Regions from separate parts of the Delftia sp. DLF01 genome, predicted to be linked through region 1. Evidence: riboswitches for the same ligand, from Rfam matches in the RefSeq annotation. Region 1 holds a riboswitch; each other region holds the start of a gene.
What was found. A riboswitch is a leader RNA that binds a small molecule or an ion and turns the genes downstream of it on or off. The one in region 1 is predicted to bind cobalamin.
Positions count from the first base shown of each region.

Region 2: another riboswitch for cobalamin. It lies ahead of IB269_RS08245 (TonB-dependent receptor); the one in region 1 lies ahead of IB269_RS15455 (TonB-dependent receptor domain-containing protein).
Region 3: another riboswitch for cobalamin. It lies ahead of IB269_RS22440 (TonB-dependent receptor); the one in region 1 lies ahead of IB269_RS15455 (TonB-dependent receptor domain-containing protein).

Region 1 is NZ_JACVAZ010000003.1:51,297-56,882, reverse strand. It holds gene IB269_RS15470 (hypothetical protein) at 1-191, shown strand, start outside; gene IB269_RS15465 (heavy metal-binding domain-containing protein) at 347-667, shown strand; gene IB269_RS15460 (ABC transporter substrate-binding protein) at 710-1,654, opposite strand; gene IB269_RS15455 (TonB-dependent receptor domain-containing protein) at 1,660-3,564, opposite strand; cobalamin riboswitch at 3,634-3,861, opposite strand; gene IB269_RS15450 (hypothetical protein) at 3,957-4,346, shown strand; gene IB269_RS15445 (helix-turn-helix transcriptional regulator) at 4,458-4,649, shown strand; gene IB269_RS15440 (sulfite exporter TauE/SafE family protein) at 4,659-5,465, opposite strand.
Region 2 is NZ_JACVAZ010000001.1:1,856,149-1,861,734, reverse strand. It holds gene IB269_RS08255 (FecCD family ABC transporter permease) at 1-792, opposite strand, end outside; gene IB269_RS08250 (ABC transporter substrate-binding protein) at 779-1,822, opposite strand; gene IB269_RS08245 (TonB-dependent receptor) at 1,822-3,978, opposite strand; cobalamin riboswitch at 4,099-4,418, opposite strand; gene IB269_RS08240 (2OG-Fe(II) oxygenase) at 4,431-5,114, opposite strand; gene alkB (DNA oxidative demethylase AlkB) at 5,133-5,586, opposite strand, start outside.
Region 3 is NZ_JACVAZ010000004.1:303,493-309,078, reverse strand. It holds gene IB269_RS22450 (FecCD family ABC transporter permease) at 1-538, opposite strand, end outside; gene IB269_RS22445 (ABC transporter substrate-binding protein) at 535-1,476, opposite strand; gene IB269_RS22440 (TonB-dependent receptor) at 1,487-3,727, opposite strand; cobalamin riboswitch at 3,855-4,139, opposite strand; gene IB269_RS22435 (CHAD domain-containing protein) at 4,194-5,060, opposite strand; gene IB269_RS22430 (YbaK/prolyl-tRNA synthetase associated domain-containing protein) at 5,118-5,586, opposite strand, start outside.

The DNA of each region.
Region 1 (5,586 bases):
CCAACCTGCGCGTCACGTCGCTGGGGCCAAACGGGCATTGGTTGAGCCGGCTGCCGGTGGCGATCAAATCCGGAAAGGCAAGAGGGCGGGTGGTGATGGGGCTTGAACAGACGCGGGCAGCGATAGTAGGCAAGTCCGATGGGGGGACGTGCCAGAACTCGGCTGAGCGGACCAATGCCCTGGCGAGCTGACAGCATCATTACAACTGGCACAGACTGCACCGCAGCAGCGGCCAAGTCGCTCCGTGTCTAGGATCAAATCTCCAAACAATCGCTTGACGGTTCACAGCTAGTCCGGCCGAGTGGCGAAAGCTCGGCACTCCCATCACCAACACCCAGGAGCTTCAATGATCATCACCACCACCCCCCAGATCGAAGGCCGCCGCATCACCCGCTACTGCGGCGTGGTCGCGGGCGAGGCGATTTTGGGCGCCAATGTGTTCAAGGATTTGTTTGCCGGGCTGCGCGACATCGTGGGCGGGCGGTCGGCCACCTATGAGCGCGAGTTGCAGCGGGCGCGCGAGATTGCGCTCAAGGAGCTGGAGGAACGCGCCCAGGAACTGGGCGCGAATGCCGTGGTGGGGGTGGACCTGGATTACGAAGTGCTGGGCCAGGGCAACGGCATGTTGATGGTGTCTGCCAGCGGCACGGCCGTGGTGCTGGAGTAGGCAAGGCTATCGGCCAAGCGGGTCAAGCTCTGGCCAGCGAAGTCAACGCGGCGCCGTGCCCCGCATCTCCAGGCAGCGGCCCAGCGCCCGCGCTGCCTCGCCCAGGCGCGGGCCGGGTCGGGAGACCACGTCCGTCTCGACCAGGTCCAGCGCGCAGATGCGGCCTGAGCGCACGGCGGGCATGCGGCTCCAGCCGGGGCGGGTGGCAAAGCTGGCCGATGGCGTCTGCGGCGTGTGGATGATGAGTTCTGGCTGCTGGCGCAGCACGTATTCGGGCGTGATGCGGGGGAAGGGCCCCAGGTTCTGCGGCAGCACATTGCGCGCGCCCAGGCGCTGCAGCAGCTGGCCTATGAATGAGTCCGGCCCCGCCGCATAAGGCGTGGCGTCCACCTCGAAATACACCTTCTGCCCGGCGGGCGCATGCGCCGCCAGCGCCTTGGCCTGCTGGTCCACCTCGGCCTGCATGCGCGCCAGCAGGGCGTTGGCGCGCTGCACCTGCAGCAGCTGGTCGAGCTTGTGCAGCACCTGCTCCAGCTGCGCCATGTCGTTGGCGTCCAGCGCCAGCACCGGAATGCCGAAGCGCTCCAGCTGCGCGATGACGGGTGCGGAATACGCCATCAGCACCACGTCGGGCCTGAGCCGCACGGTGGCCTCGACCAGCGGGGCAAAAGTGTGGCCCAGCTTGGGCAGGGCGGCCACGCGCGCCGGGTGGTTGGAGAACTCGTCCACGCCCACGATGCGCTCACAGGCCTCCAGCGCGCACAGCGATTCGGTCAGCGAGGGCAGCAGCGAGACGATGCGCTGCGGCACGCGCTCCAGGCGCACCTGGCGCCCGCGCATGTCGGTAATGGTGTAGGGAGTGGCTGTGCTTGTGCTGCCTTGGCTCGCGTCTCCCGTCTTTTGCGCATGGGCGTTGCTGGCGCCGCCCGCGCAGGCCAGGGCGGCGATCAGCAGCAGAAGGCGGGGCAGGCGCACAAGCAGGTGCATGGCGGTCAGGGCAGGGGAGTCCAGCGCACGCTGACGAACACGGTGCGGCCTGCGTTCGCATAGCCGCGCGTGGGGGCGTAGTCGCGGTCGGCGATGTTGTTGACCCGGGCCAGCAGCGTCCATTGCCTGGTCAGCTGGCGCTGGGCGTAGAGGTTGACCACGCCGTAGCCGCCCAGCTTGAAGGTATTCGCCTCGTCTGCGTAGCGGCCGCTGTACAGCTGCGCTTCGCCGCCCAGCGTCCAGCCGGCCGCCTGGGTGTCGGCGTTGAGCTTGAGCATGCGCTTGGAGCGGTAGGGCAGCAGCTTGCCGGTCTCCAGGTTCTCGGGGTTCATGAAGTCCAGCGAGGCGCCCAGGTTGGCGCTGCCCAGGCGCGTGCTGCCCGACAGCGTCAGGCCGGTGATTTCCACGCTCTGCCAGTTGCGGTAGCAGTTGCAGGGAACCGCGCTGTTCCAGTCGTATGTGATGAGGTTCTTGAACTTGTTGCGGTAGACCACGGCCGAGAGGCGGTTGGCACCGGCCGCATAGTGCAGGCCCGTTTCCACGTTGGTGCTGCTTTCGGGCTTGAGGTCGGCCGCCGCCTGGCCCGTGAAGCGCTCGTACAGCGTGGGCGTTCTGAAGGCCGTGCCGGCCGATGCCACCCAGCGCCAGCGCTCGTCGATCTGCAGGCCGTAGCCCAGGCCGCCCGTGGTCTTGTTCTGCTGGTCGCGCACCTGGTCGTGGCGCAGGTTGGCGTCGAACTGGTGGCGTCCCTCCGTCAGGCGCCAGCCGGCCGACAGGGAGTTCTGCACGCGCCGGCTGTCGGTGTTCTGGGTCCAGGCGTATTGCGTGTCCAGCTTGTCCTCGCGGCGCTCCAGGTCGATGTTGAAACGGTGCTGGCCCAGCGTGAACAGGTTCTGCAGCAGGTAGTTGGTGGAGCGGCCCTTGGCGCTTTCGGGCGACTGGGTGTGGCGGTCGCTTTGGCTGTCGGTATGGGAGATCTGGACCACGCTTTTGTAGATGGCGTTCCAGCCGGCCTGCCAGCGCAGGCTGCCGGTGGTGTTCTTGACCACGTCGTAGTCGTCGAACGGCGGCGGGCTCTGGTCGTAGTGGGTGCGCAGGCGGCTGTGCAGCAGGCTGGCATCGATCTGGTGGATGCCCGTTTTGTAGCCCGCGTTCAGGCCCAGCGAGGTGTTGCTGTAGCCATCCTTGTCCGGGTTGGGCGAGAAGGTGTTTCCGGGGTAGACGTCGAAGCCGTCACTGCGCTCGTCAGCCAGGTTCAGCCCATAGGTGAAGCCGTTGGCACCGCCCTGAAATCCCGTGGCGAGCTTGCTGGTGCCCTGGTTGCCTATGCCGGCCTCGGCATAGGCGCGGGTCTGGCCGTCCGCCCGCTTGGTGAAGATCTGGATCACGCCGCCCATGGCGTCTGAGCCATAGATGGCGGCGGCCGGGCCGCGCAGCACTTCGATGCGCTCGATCTGCGCCAGCGGCAGGGTGGACCAGACCGCGCCGCCCTGCAGCTCCTGCGAGCTGTAGCGCACGCCGTCGATGAACACGGCAGTGTGCTGGTTGCTGGTGCCGCGCAGGTAGACCGAGGTGACCTGGCCCGGCCCGCCATTGCGGTTGATCTGCACGCCCGGCACCTGCACCAGCAGGTCGGCCACGCCCGTGGCGCCGCTGCGGGCAATGGTCTCGGCGTCGATCACGGTCATGTCGGCCGTGACGGTGTGCAGGGACTGTTCGCTGCGCGAGGCAGTGACGACCACGGTATCGAGCTGGGAGGCCTGTGCGCGCTGCGCCTGTTGTGCCTGTGCTTGGGCCTGGCAGGCCAGCAGCGAGGCCGCAGCCAGGGCGGACAACGTGCGCAGTACGGGAAACGCCGAGGGCGAGCGAAGAGCGGCGCCAGGGGCGCGCGCGAGGGCGAGGGTGTGCATGGATGCGAGCCAGTTGCGCGCCAGCGACCCCGCCGGCACGGAAACCACAAAGACCGGCTGCGCTGCATGCGCGGCCGGCCGCCTGTTGGCCGGTATCCAGACTGGTGACGCACTCGCCAAGGCCTTCCCGGGCTGTACGCCCAGTGGCACGGGTTTGGCGGGGGCCGGTGCCATGCACGCGGCGTTTCACTCACTGTTGCGGGGGCAGTACATGCGGGCGGCTTTATCTGGCCGCCCCATGTTTCCCGTTTAACCGCAGCCCCTGGGGCTGCTGGCACCAACGGCGGCGATTGTACGGCGGGGCGTTCAGTACCGATGTAAAGCTTGCTTGACATGTCCGCGGATGGCATTGCACAATGTCAAGCATCCTTTACACATTGCGAGAGACTTCCATGAATCAAACAACGGTCACCAACCGCCGCTATCAGAAGGAACTTGGATTTGCGCTGCTGCTCTACATGGCGCTGCTTGTGGGGGCGCTTTTGCTCAGCGCCGACATGCAGGCCGGGGCCCTGCGCACGGCGCTGCTGCTGAGCCCCATGCTGGCGTTTGCGCTGGCCGTGCGGGCCATCGTGCGCCTGGTGCGCGATACCGACGAGTTCCTGCGCAAGTCCATGCTGGAGCAGCTGGCGATTGCGGCGGCGGGTACGGCGGGCCTCACCTTCACCTACGGATTCCTGGAAATGGCAGGTTTTCCCAAGCTCAGCATGTTCATGGTATGGCCCTTGATGGGTGCGCTCTGGGTGGCGGCTTCGGTGGCCCACTGGCTGCGCAGCCGATGAGCTGTTCCGCCAAAGTGCCCCTCCCATGAAAAATGACCCCCGCGCTCCCCTTGCTGTGCAAGGTCCGCTGCCCCCCGAGGGGGTGCCTTTTCATCTTGGGGCGGCCCTGCGATGAAAAACACCATCCGTGAACTGCGCGCCGAGCGCGGCTGGAGCCAGGCTGCGCTGGCGGACCTGCTGGGCGTGTCGCGCCAGACCGTGAACGCGATCGAGACAGGCCGCTACGACCCCAGCCTGCCGCTGGCATTCGCCATCGCCCGGGTGTTCGAGACCCGTATCGAGTCCATCTTTGAAGAGGGATGAGCGCCGCGTTCAGGCCACGATCATGACCAGCAGCACCAGGCCCAGCAGGGCCAGGTAGGCCTTGGCATGCAGGGCATCGGGAATGCGGCCGATCAGCGGGGCCGCCAGCCTGATGCCGGTCCACGATCCGGCCGTCAGCAATGCAAAGGCCTGCAGGTCCACATAGCCCACATGCCAGGGGCCCAGCCCCGCGCCCCGCGATGCCAGCATGTAGGCAGCGGTGCCCGCCACGGCCATGGGCAGGGACAGCGGGCTGGCCATGGCCGTGGCCGCCGCCATGCTGGCGCCACGCCTGCGCATCAGCGGCACGGTCATCACGCTGCCGCCCACGCCCAGGAAGGCTGCAATCGCGCCAATCGCCAGGCCTGCGATGGCGGCGGGCCTGCGGCCCATGGGCTGCAATTGGGCGGTGGTGCCGTGCACGAAGCCCGGGCGCAGCAGCGCGTCGGCAATGGTCAGCGCAAGGTAGGCAATGAAAGCCCAGCGCACCCATTCCCCGCTGATCCAGGTGGCGGCCGCCGCGCCCGCCACGGCGCCGGCCGCGATGAAGCCGGCCAGTGCCCGCACCTGATCCCAGGGCAGAGCGCCCGCGCGGTGCTGGCGCAGCGTGGCCATGGAGGCGCCGAAAATCATCACGCAGGTGGAGGTGGCCACGGCAATGTGCATGGCAGCCTGGCCAACGGCGGAGTCCGCGCCGTGGATGGAGGTCAGCAGCGCATAAAGCAGCGGAACGGCCACGAAGCCGCCGCCAAAGCCGAAGAGCACGGTGGTCACGCCGGCAAGCACACCGAAAGCCAGCAGCAGGAGAGGGAACACAGACAGTCCTTTGGAAAAAACGAGCAAGGACTGAACCTTAGGATGCTGCGGTTTGGCCTGCTTTCGCGGATAGGTCAATAATCCTCGAATTCCTGCCAAAGCCTGTTGGCTGTTTTCCGGA
Region 2 (5,586 bases), on a different contig from region 1:
CAGTGCGCGCCGCAGCCGTGCCGTGTCCACGCCCAGCGTGGCGGCGGCCTCGTCACCGGCCAGCAGGGCGTTGAGCGGGCGCGTCTGCAGCCCCAGCCAGAGCATTCCCGCAGCCAGCACGGCAGCGGGAATGCCCAGTTCCTCCCACTGCGTGCCGGCCAGGCTGCCCAGCGTCCAGGTCAGCAGGGCATTGGCCAGGTCGCGCTGGCCCGATGACAGGGTGATCAGACTGGTCACGCCTGCCAGCACATAGCCGATGGCCACACCACCCAGGATCAGCCGCGTGGCATGAATGCGGCCCTGGGAGCGGGCCAGCAGGTAGACGGCGACGGTGGCCGCCAGCGCCCCGGCAAAGGCCCCGGCCGTGAGGGCGTACATGCCGGCCGAGGCCAGCGCACCGAAGGCCAGCACGGCCACGGCGCCCACCGACGCACCAGAGGACACGCCCAGCAGATAGGGATCGGCCAGCGGATTGCGCACCATGGCCTGCATGATGGTGCCCACCACGGCAAGCCCCGCGCCCACCAGGGCCGCCAGCAGCACGCGCGGCATGCGGATCAGCCAGACGATCTGCTGGTGCTGCGGCGTGATGCCCTCCAGTGGCGGCGGCTGCATGCCCAGCACCTGCAGCAGCCGGCTCCAGGCAATGCGCCAGACCGTGCCCGCCGGCATGTCCACTGGCCCCCAAGTGATGGCCAGCGTCATCACCAACAACAGGGCCGCGAACAGCAGCAGGCACCAGAGGCGGGCGGCGCCCGAGCGCCTGGGCCAGCGGGAATCAGTTGGCCGCATGGCTGGGCGCCGGCATGCGGTCGGGGTGCAGGGCCTGCGCCAGGGCGCGGGTCCGCGCAATATTGCGCGGGCCGGGCGTGGCCTCGGCATAGGTCATCACGAAAAACCGCTTTTCGCGGATGGCATCGACGCCGGCCAGCTCGGGCTTGGCCAGCAGGAAGTCGATCTTGCCCTGTGCATGGGGCTGGCCGTAGTCGATGATGACGATCCACTGAGGGTTGCGCTGCACCACGTCCTCCCAGTTACCTGCAGGCCAGTTGCTGGGAATGTCGTCGAAGATGTTGCGCCCGCCCGCTTCCTCGATCATGGCCTGCGGCATGCCGTAGCGGCCCACGGTCACGGGGATGTCCTGGCCGCTGTCGTAGACGAAGACCGAAGGCCGCTGCCGCACGCCCTGCATGCGCTCGCGCAGGTCCTTGAGTTCGCGCTCCAGCCCCTGCGCCAGTTGCTCGGCATGGGCGTCAATGCGGAAGATGCGGCCCAGGTTGCGCAGGTCGGTCAGGCCGTCTTCCAGCGCCACCTGGCTGCGCGGCCCCACGCGGATGCACGATTCGGACAGCACATATGAGGCAATGCCGTGGCGCTGCAGCACCTCGGGCGTGATCTGGCCCTGGCGAAAACCGTAGCTCCAGCCTCCGAAGACGAAATCTGCCGAGGCGCCCAGGATGGCCTCCAGGTTCATCTCGCGCTCGGCCAGCCGCGGCACGCGGGCCAGCTGGGCCTGGAAGGCCGGGTCGATCTGCTTGGCCTGCGTGATACCGCTGTAGCCCACCAGCCGATCGCCCAGGCCCAGAAAGAGGAACATCTCGGTGATGTTCACGTCATGGGTCACGGCGCGCAGCGGTGCGCTGGCGTAGGTCACGGGGCTGCCGCAGACATTGACGGTCACGGCCGCCTGCGGTACGGCAGCCGGTGCCGGCAGTTCACTGGTGGTGCCGGAATCGCTGCGCGAGCAGCCGGCCAGCAGCAGGGTGGCCGCCAGGGCGCCAGCGCACAGGCCGTGGAGGCTTTTGGAGCGCGCCATGGCCATCAGAACCGGATATGGGCCGCGATCTCGAAGCGACGGCCTTGCCCGACCAGGAACTGGCTGCCGTAGCTCGATCCCACATAGACCCTGTCGGCCAGGTTGCGGCCGATCAGGCTCAGGGTGGTGCGCGGGTCCACCTGCCAGCTCAGAGCAGCGTCGGCCACGGTGTAGGCGGGCAGGTTCACGGTATTGGCGTTGTTGCCAAAGCGGTCACCCACGTAGCGCAGGCCCAGCGAGGCCTGCCAGACGCCCACGCGGTAGTGGCCCCAGAGGTTGGCCGTGGTCTTGGCCACGTTCTGCGGGCGGTTGCCGGCGCGGTTGCCGCCGGCCTCGATGAGCTTGTCGAACTGGGCGTCCACATAGGACAGATTGCCCTCCACGCGCAGGGCGGGCGTGGCCTGGAAGGTGGCGGTGACCTCGGCCCCGCGCGAGGACTGGCTGCCGCCCTGGATGGAGATGGCCGGGCGGTCCGGGTCGCGCGTGATGATGTCGTCCTTCTTGATGTCGAACACGGCCAGCGTCCACTCGCCGCGCCCGCCGGCCACCTGTTGCTTGATGCCGATCTCGGCCTGGCGGCCCTTGCTCAGCTTGTAAGCCGTGTTGGCCAGGTTCAGCGACACCAGGCTGTTGACGGGATCGTGTCCCGAGCTGATCTGCCCATAGACATGGGTGTTGCGGGCCAGCTCATAGGTCAGGCCCAGGCGCCAGGAGGTGGCGGCCAGCGTCTTGTTGAAATCAGTGCCGCCCACCAGCGAGTGGCTGGCAAAGTCGTAGACATCGCGGCGCAGGCCGGCCATGGCCAGCCAGCGGTTGCTGATGCGCCAGGCATCTTCCAGGTACAGGGCATGCTGGGTCACGCCGGTTTCTGTCTTGGCGGCGGTGAGATCGGGGCTGGCCCAGCTGCCATGCACGGGATCCCAGGCCGAGACCGTGGACGAGCCGCCATAGGGCGAGTTGTTGGACAGCCGCAGGTTGATGCGCGCGGCCTCCCAGCCCATGGCGATCTTGTGCGAGCCCCGGTCCACGTTCAGGCCCAGGCGGTTGCCGGTCTGCTCCAGGTCGTGCAGGATTTCCAGGTAGTCGGAGCGGCCCACGGTCCAGGTGGCGGGGTTGAGCGCGTAGGCCTCGATGTTGCGCCAGTGGCGGTCGGACTGCACGTGGTACAGCTCGTTGCGCACCGTCAACCAGTCATTGGCCTTCCATTGCACCTTGGCGCGCAGGCGCTCGTCGGCATAGCGCAGCACGCTGTCTTCGGCGTTGTAGTTGCGGTCGCGCAGGGACTCCACCACCTTGCCGTCCAGGCCCGGCGTGCCCCAGTAACGGCTGGGCTTTTGCACGCTGCGGTCGGCAATCAGGTCGATCTGCAGGTCGCTCGTGGGCTCCAAGCGCAGCGTGCTCATGAACTTGCCGTTGCGCGACTGGTCCAGATCGCGCTCGCCTGCGCTGCGGGCGGTGTAGCTGTCGATGCGGTAGCTGGCATAGGCGCCCAGGGCGCCGGTCACGCCCAGGCCCAGGCGCAGCGTGTCGTCCGTGCCCGCGCCCACCAGCACCTCGGCCGAGCTGGTGCGGCTGGGCTGCTTGCGGATGGCGTTGACCGTGGCGCCCATGGTGCCGCTGCCGTACATCAGCGAGGCCGGGCCGCGCAGCACGTCGATGCGCTCGTAGCCCCAGCTGTCACCCGGATAGGCCGTGGTGCCGGCGGCCACGCCCAGCACCATGCCGTCTTCGGCCACGCCCACGGAATTGACACCCGCAAAGCCGCGGCTGCTGAAGGCCAGGCCGCCGTTGCCCGGCGTGCTGCTGGAGGTCAGGCCCACGGTGCGTGTGACGGCGTCCACCAGGGCGTAGTCGCCGCGCTCCTGCATCTGCTCGGCAGAGACGCCGTCCACGCTGGCCGGCACTTCCTGGTTGGAGACGCCGGTATGGCTGGCAGAGCGCGCAGGCTGGGCCAGTTGCTGGCCTATGCGTTCGGCCTGGCCGGTGACCTGGACCTCGGGCAGGGCGGTTGATGGGGGCGTTGGCGTGGGCGTTTGGGTTTGAGCCTGCGCCGGCAGGCAGATGAAGGCGCAGGCCAGGGCCAGCGGGCTCAGCCGCACGGAAAGGGACTGGGCAGCGCGAGCGCTGGAAACCCTGGAAAAGGAAGAATGCATTTCGAACATCGGTCTTCGACCGTCTGATGCGAAAGCAAGGCACTGCCACCTCTCCAGCCAGCGTGGGAGGAAGGGGAGCAGGACGTTGCCATCCGCACCCCGCAGACAGTCAAGAAAACGCCTGCACAGCAGGCGCGAAACGCAGCAGGCCGGTCTCCGGGCTCACAAGCGGCGCAAGAACATGCCTTGCGCCCAGCGCCCCGTCTTCCCAATCCACCCGCGAAAAGCTGCATGCTGCAGACCACGCCATGAACCAGTGACAGCCTGTCATCGCCCCTCCGCAGGGTTGCGGAGACTGGCGGGACAGGCATGGAGCGCCTTGACTTGTTTACCGTTGCGGGGGCAGCCAAGGCCTGTGCCGGCAGCGCAAAAAGCATTTGCTGGCAGTCACCTTGTTCCCGTTTCATCCCCATGGCTGGCATGTGGACACCTGTTGCACGGATGCCTTTGCAGGCGCGGCATTATAGCCAGCGGTCTGTTTGCAGAGCCTTTGGCGCCTGGGGCACGTCGTGCAAAAGCAGCTCCAGACCCAGCCACTCGCCACGGTGAACGCGGCTGATGGCATGCCGCAGGTGCACGCGGTAAAAGCCTGCCGCACCGCGCACCGGGCGCGGCCCCGTGGCGATGATGGCCGCATCCCCCAGGCTCAGCGGCAGCACCATGGGGCGCGATTGCATGCGCGGGCGCTGCTCGGTCATCACGAATTCGCCGCCCTCGAAATCCTGGCCCGGCCGGGACAGCAGCAGCACCAGCTGCAGCGGAAACACCGCCGCACCTTCGCTGTATGAACGCAGCGGGGCATGGCCCGCTTGCGGCACGCGCAGCAGATGTGGCTGCGGCTGCGTTTGGCCTGCTTGCCGGCCCTGACGCATGAAATCCTCGAAGCAGCCTGGCAACCCAGGCTGCATGCCCATGTGTTCGCGCCAGCGGTTGGCCAGGGCCAGCAGATGCCCGTACAGCACCGGGCGCCATGCCTGCACGCAGGGCGGCAGGCCAGACGCGGCTGCCGCCTCGCGGGCCAAGGCGCGGCTTTCATCCGCAGTCAGCAGCTGCGGCAGCAGGGCATGGCCTTCGGCATCGAGCTCAGCGGCAATCCGCGCCCAATCCAGGCGGGCGAAGCGATCCTGGCTGTTGAGCCTGTCCATTTCAGACCGTCCAACCATTCAGCCCGCCTTGCGAAAAGTGAGATTGATGCGCCGCCCGCCCAGCAGCGGGTGAGGCTGGTCCTTGAGCGGCAACACGCCGTGGTGACGCAGCCGATCCACACCGCCCCAGACCACCACGTCGCCATGCTGCAGCGGCACCCTGGCCGTGCTGTCCGCGCGCGCCAGTCCTCCAAACAGAAACGTGGCCGGCATGCCCAGGGACACCGAGACAATGGGCGCGCCCAGGTCGCGTTCGTCGCGGTCCTGGTGCAGGGAAAGCCGGGTGCCGGGCAGGTACTGGTTGATGAGGCAGGCATCGGGCACAAAGCCATCGAACCCCGCCGCAGCGGCCGCCTCGCCCGCCAGCCGGACAAACACGGCCGGCATGGCCGGCCAGGGCTGGCCGCTGAGTGGGTCGATGGCGCTGTAGCGGTAGCCGCGCCTGTCGCTGGTCCAGCCCAGCGCGCCGCAG
Region 3 (5,586 bases), on a different contig from region 1:
TCTCATCGGACAGCGCCAGCATCAGGAACGAGCGCAGCGCGCCCAGCACGGCCGCCAGCGCCACGCCGGCCAGCAGCATGCCGGCCGCATCGGTGGCACCGGCCACGCGCGAGACGGCCAGCACCAGCACGGTCGAACCCCAGGCGCCCGCAAAGGCCAGCACGGGCAGCGTCCAGGCCTGGGACAGGCCGAACAATAGATGCATGGGAACCAGCAAGGCGACGGTCGCCCCCAGCGCCGCGCCGCCCGAGGCGCCCAGCAGATAGGGCTCGGCCAGCGGATTGCGGAACACGCCCTGGAAGATGGCGCCCGACAGGCCCAGCAGCGCGCCCACCAGGGCGGCTGCCAGCACGCGCGGCACGCGCCACTGCAGCAGCAGCCGGCTGCGCAGGCTGTCTTCGCCGCCCAGCGCGGCCAGCAGGTCGGCCGGGCTGGCCCACTGGTGGCCCGCGCAGGCGGCGATCAGCAGGCTGGCCAGCAGCAGCAGGACCGCACCGGCCCAGGGGCGCCACGCAGATGGATGTGAGAGGGAAGTCATGCGGCCTCCCCGGCCCAGGCCGCAGGGTGCAGCCAGCGCGAGAGTTTTTCCACGCCGCCAAAGGTGCGCGGCCCGGGAATCAGGAACTCGGCGCGCGCCACCGTGGTGGCCCGGCCGCCGCGCACGGCACGCAGGTCGCGCCAGCCGCGCTGGCCGATCAGGTCCTGCATGGCCTCCTGCGTGCCCGCGAACAGCAGCACGTCGGGGTCGGCGGCAAGCACGGCCTCGGGCGAGACCTGGGGCACGGTGCCCAGCCCGTCCAGCGCGAACGCGGCGCCCGCGCGCACCATGGCCTCTCCCGTATAGGTGCCCGGCCGGGCCGCCAGCAGCATGCCATTGCCCAGCCGGCCCGTGACCATGAGGGCACGCGGCCGGGGCTGGCCGGCCACCTGCCGGTCCACGCGCAGCAGCCGCGCCTCCTGCGCCAGGGCCAGCGCCTGGCCGCGCGCCTGCACGCCCGTGGCGCGGGCCACCAGGCGCAGGTTGTCCATCACCTCGGCCAGCGAGCGGCTGAGCAGCACCATCACCGGCACGCCGATGCGCTCCATGGGATCGACCAGCTGGTGCGCCGCCTGGCGCGCGGGCGTGACGATGACCAGGTCCGGCTGGCGCGCCACCACGGCGTCCACCGAAAACCCCAGCCGCCCGCCCACCTTGGGAATGCGCTCCACGCCCGGTGGAAAGCGCGTGAAATCCTCCACGCCCACCACGCGGTCCAGCAGGCCCAGCGCGGCCACCAGCTCGGTGTTGGAGGCAAAGATGGAGACGATGCGCTGCGGCGGCGCAGCAATCTCCACGCGCCGGCCCAGCGCATCCTGCAGCACCACCGGACCGCCTGCAGCGACGGTGTCGGCCCAGGCCGCGGGCAGGCCGCAGCCCAGGGCCGCCGCCGCGCCCTGGCGCAACAACTGGCGGCGCGTGGTGCTGGATTGCCTCATGCCATGGTCCTCAAAACTCTGCTTGCAGGCCGACCATGAGTTCGCGCCCCGCCATCGACGTTCCGCAGCCGCCGTTCTGGTACGCCGGGTTGGCGATGCAGGGCGCACGGTCCAGCGCGATGAAGATGGGATGGCGGTTCAGGTCGAACAGGTTGTTGACGGCCGCGAACAGCTTGACGCCGCGCGACACGCGGTAGTCGGCCCGCAGGTTCCAGATGGTGAAGGCGCCCTTGCGGTGGATGAAGGTGCTGCTGGGCTCGCCCTGCGGGATGAGCAGCGCCTCTTCCGTGTCGTACCACATGGGACCGCGCAGCAGCGTGGACAGCTGCAGGCTCCAGTCGCCCTGCAGCCGCCCGCTGCCCTGGCCGTAGCGCACGCCGGCCGAGGCCTCGTAGCGGTACATGCGCTGCACCTTGTCGGTATTGGCCGAGGCGGCCGAGCCCTTGTCGCGCATGCTGAAGTGGTAGTAGCCGCCAGCCCAGGCCTTGAGCTGGTGGCCCGTCAGGTTCAGCGCCCGCGCCAGGTCCATGTCGGCCTGCATTTCCAGGCCGCGCGCCACGATGTCGGCCGCGTTGTTGGCGTAGTCCGAGGTGTTGGTCGTGGCCCCGCGCGAGACGGTGATGATGCGGTCGGTGATGGTGTTCTGGAACAGGGCCGCATCCACGCGCCAGCCGGGCTGCTGCAGCGCGGCGCCGACCTCGATCTGGCGGCTGGTCTCGGGCTTGAGGTTGGGGTTGCCGAAGGTGCGGCCACCGCCGACGGCCGTGAAGTCCGAAGCCAGCTCCGTGGCCGTGGGCGCGCGAAAGCCCGTGGAGGCGGCAGCGCGCAGCGTGAGCCGGTCCGTGGCCTTCCAGGTGGCGCCGGCCGACCAGGTGTGGTTGTCGTAGTCGCGCGTGCTGGCCTGGGCCAGGGCGAGGTTGGGCGTATCGTCGAAACGCGTCGTGCCCCAGGTCTTGCGCAGGCCGGCACGCAGGGTCAGGCGGTCGTCGAACAGGGTCTGCGCGTCCTCGAAGTACAGCGCGTGCACCTGCTCGGTCTGGTTGTTGTCGTAGGGCGCGACCTGGCCCGCCGGGCCGCCCGGCATGGCCACGCGCAGGCGGTCGGAGCGCAGCTTGCTGCGCTCCCAGTCGAAGCCCATCAGCAGGTCATTGGTCTGGCTGACACGCAGGCGCGGCTGAAAGCGCAGGCCCGTGGCGTCCAGCTGGCGATGGTTGTAGTCGCGCGCCGTGCCGGGCACGGCACTGTTGCCCGAGCGGATCACGGGCGATGCCCAGTTGAACTCATCGGTATCGACCAGGCTGTAGAGGTGGGTCGTCCAGCTCAGGCGCTGGCCGGGCAGTGCGCCCTCGTAGGTCAGGTCCAGCGAGCGGTTGCTGCGGTTGTCGCGGCTGTAGATGTTGGCGCCCGATCCGCGAAAACCCGCGTTGTAGATGCCGTCCGTGCGCATTTGCAGCTCCACGCGGTGCAGCTCGTGCAGCTGCCAGCCCAGGGCGCCGCTGGCGCCGCGCCGCTTCCAGCCCGTGTTCTCCATGCGCGTGCCGCCGTCGCCCGACTCGTAGTCGCCGCGCCCGCCTGCGCTCACGCCGAAGTACCAGTCGAAGCGGTCATTGGCGCCGGCCGTCTGCGCATCGGTGCGCCACAGGTCCCATGAACCGGCCGAGATCTGGGCGCGCGTGCCGGGTGCAGTAGCTCCCGTCTTCATGATGATGTTGACCACCCCGCCCATGGCCTGGCTGCCGTAGATCACCGAGGACGGGCCGCGCACGATCTCGATGCGCTCCACATCCGAGGGGCTGAGCTTGGACAGGTTGGCCGTGCCCGCGCGCCGGCCGTTGACCAGCACCAGCACCTGGCTGCGGAAGTCGCGCCCCTGGCCGTCGGTGGAGGCGCCGCGCAGGTTCATCGAGGTCTGGGCCGCCGTCCATTCGCTGAGAAAGCCCACGGCGTTCTCGGCCAGCAGGTCGGTGACCGAGCGCGCGCTGGAGCGCTCTATGGCCTCGCGGTCGATGGTCTGCGTGGTGCCCGCGATGCGGCTGCGCGCCTCGGGCCGCGCGGTGGCGGTCACGAAGACGGCGTCCAGCGCATCGTCGGCGGAGTCTGTGGATCGGCCCGAAGCCGGCTCCTGCGCGGCGCCGGCCGCTGCAGCGCAGCTGGCCAGCAGGACGGCGGCCGCTACGGGCCGCAGGCTGGCGACAAGAGGGAGAACAGAGAGAAGGCCGGAGGAATCGGCGGCCGAGGAAGCGAAGCGCATGCGTTGACCCAACTGCCCCACTCACCCGCGGGGCCTATCGTCTGAACCACGCCGCACAGCGCGCACGCCGGAGCCGGCCACGGCAGCGCAGGCTGGGGCCGGACCGGACAGGCGCACTCCCGCGGCGTCCGAAAGCAGTGCAGAAGGCCGGTATCCGGGCTTGCGGAACGCTGCGGCGCGCAGGGTGGGCGCGCTGCGGCAGGCATCCCCGCCTTCCCATGTCCGTCCAGACACAGTGGCTTGCGGCGCGCAACCGGTGGGTGGCGCGCCAGCGTGGGGAGTTGTATTCCGCTGACCGTTGCGGGGGCAGCGCAGGCATTGCGAGCGGCCACCTCGATGGCATCGCGCACCTGCTTCCCGTTGAACCCCTGGCCGGCAAGCGGCATGGGGCACCTTCAGCAACAGCGCACCGCCACGGCCCAGGGGCTGCGGCGGTGCGCCAGCGGCGGATTATCGCTGATGCTGTCTAGAGCCAGAAGCCCGGCACCCGGGCCAGCGCCCGCAGCGCGCGGCGGCTGCTGCGCGCGCTGGTGGCCAGGCGGGCCTGCAGGTAGCCGGCGGCGAACCAGGCGCGCGGGTCGCGCGCGGCCTCGGCATGGAAATGCTCGGCCGCCACGGCCATGTCGTTGTGCAGGCCCAGCGCGTCCTGGGCGGGCACCAGCGCCTCGGCAAAGCGCCGGCCCTTTTTGCCGGGCCACATTCCGGGCGCGAATTCCCGGGCAAAGTCCGCCAGGTAGCGCAGGCGCTTGAGCCGCTTGCGCACGCGGTGCTGCTGCGCCAGCGGCAGGCGGTCGAAGTGCCGGCCGTCGCGCAGCACCTGGCGGTGCAGGCGCGCCAGCCGCCGGGCCAGGTACTTGCGCGTGCCTGCGGCGGACAGGTGGGCAAAACGGGCCGATGGCTCTGCCTGCGCCAGCGCCTGGATCTCGGCCAGCGCGTGCAGGAATGGCGGCTCGCGCACGGCAGCGGCTGCATCCGCCTGCACGGCCTGCGGCGCCTGCCACTCGCACAGGGGCGCATGGGCGGCCTGCAGCAGCGGGCGCACCACATCGGCCAACGTATCGGCATCGCGCAGCGTGCCCAGTTGCGCAAAGGCCTGGGCCAGGGGGTCATCCCATTCGGCGCGCATGCCGGGCGCCAGCCCTGTGCACTCACGCAGCACGGTGCGCAGGCGCCGCAGGGCCACGCGCAGCTGGTGAATGGTCTCGGCATCGCTGCCACCGCCCTCCAAAACCGCCAGATGCGACTGCACCTGGGCCAGGGCAGCAGCCAGCGCCGCACGCACAAAGCCGGCCGCATCGGGCCGGTCAGGGTGCTGCTTCGCAGGGGTGGACATGGTCAGGAGAGGGTGTGCGGGCGCTGCTGCGATTGTGGGCACCGCCCGGCCCCCGGGTCAATCGGCGCCATCCCCGCTCAGGCTGTGCAGCGCGGGCCGGGCAATGCGCACATAGTCGGCCGAGTCCAGCACGATGGAGCGGTCCAGCCGGCCCGCGTTGAAGGCGATCTCGCCAAAGCGCTCGACCAGGGCCGGGTCCACCACCAGGCGCACCTGCGGGTTGAAGGAGAACGGCGGCACCGATCCCATCACGCAGCCCGTGGCGGCCTGGGCCTCCTCGGGCGAGGCCAGCGTGGCCTTGCGCACGCCCACGGCCTGGGCCAGGCGCTTGAAATCCAGCTTGCGGTCGCCGGGCAGCACGGCCAGGAACAGCTGGGGATCGCCCGCACCGGACGCATCGCGGCTCTTGCAGAGCATGGCCTTGGCGCCCTGGCCGGGGGCGGTGCCCCGGATTTCGGCGACCAGGTCGGAGCGGCCTTCGGCCGGATGTTCCAGCACGCGAAAACGCGCGCCCTGGGATTGCAGC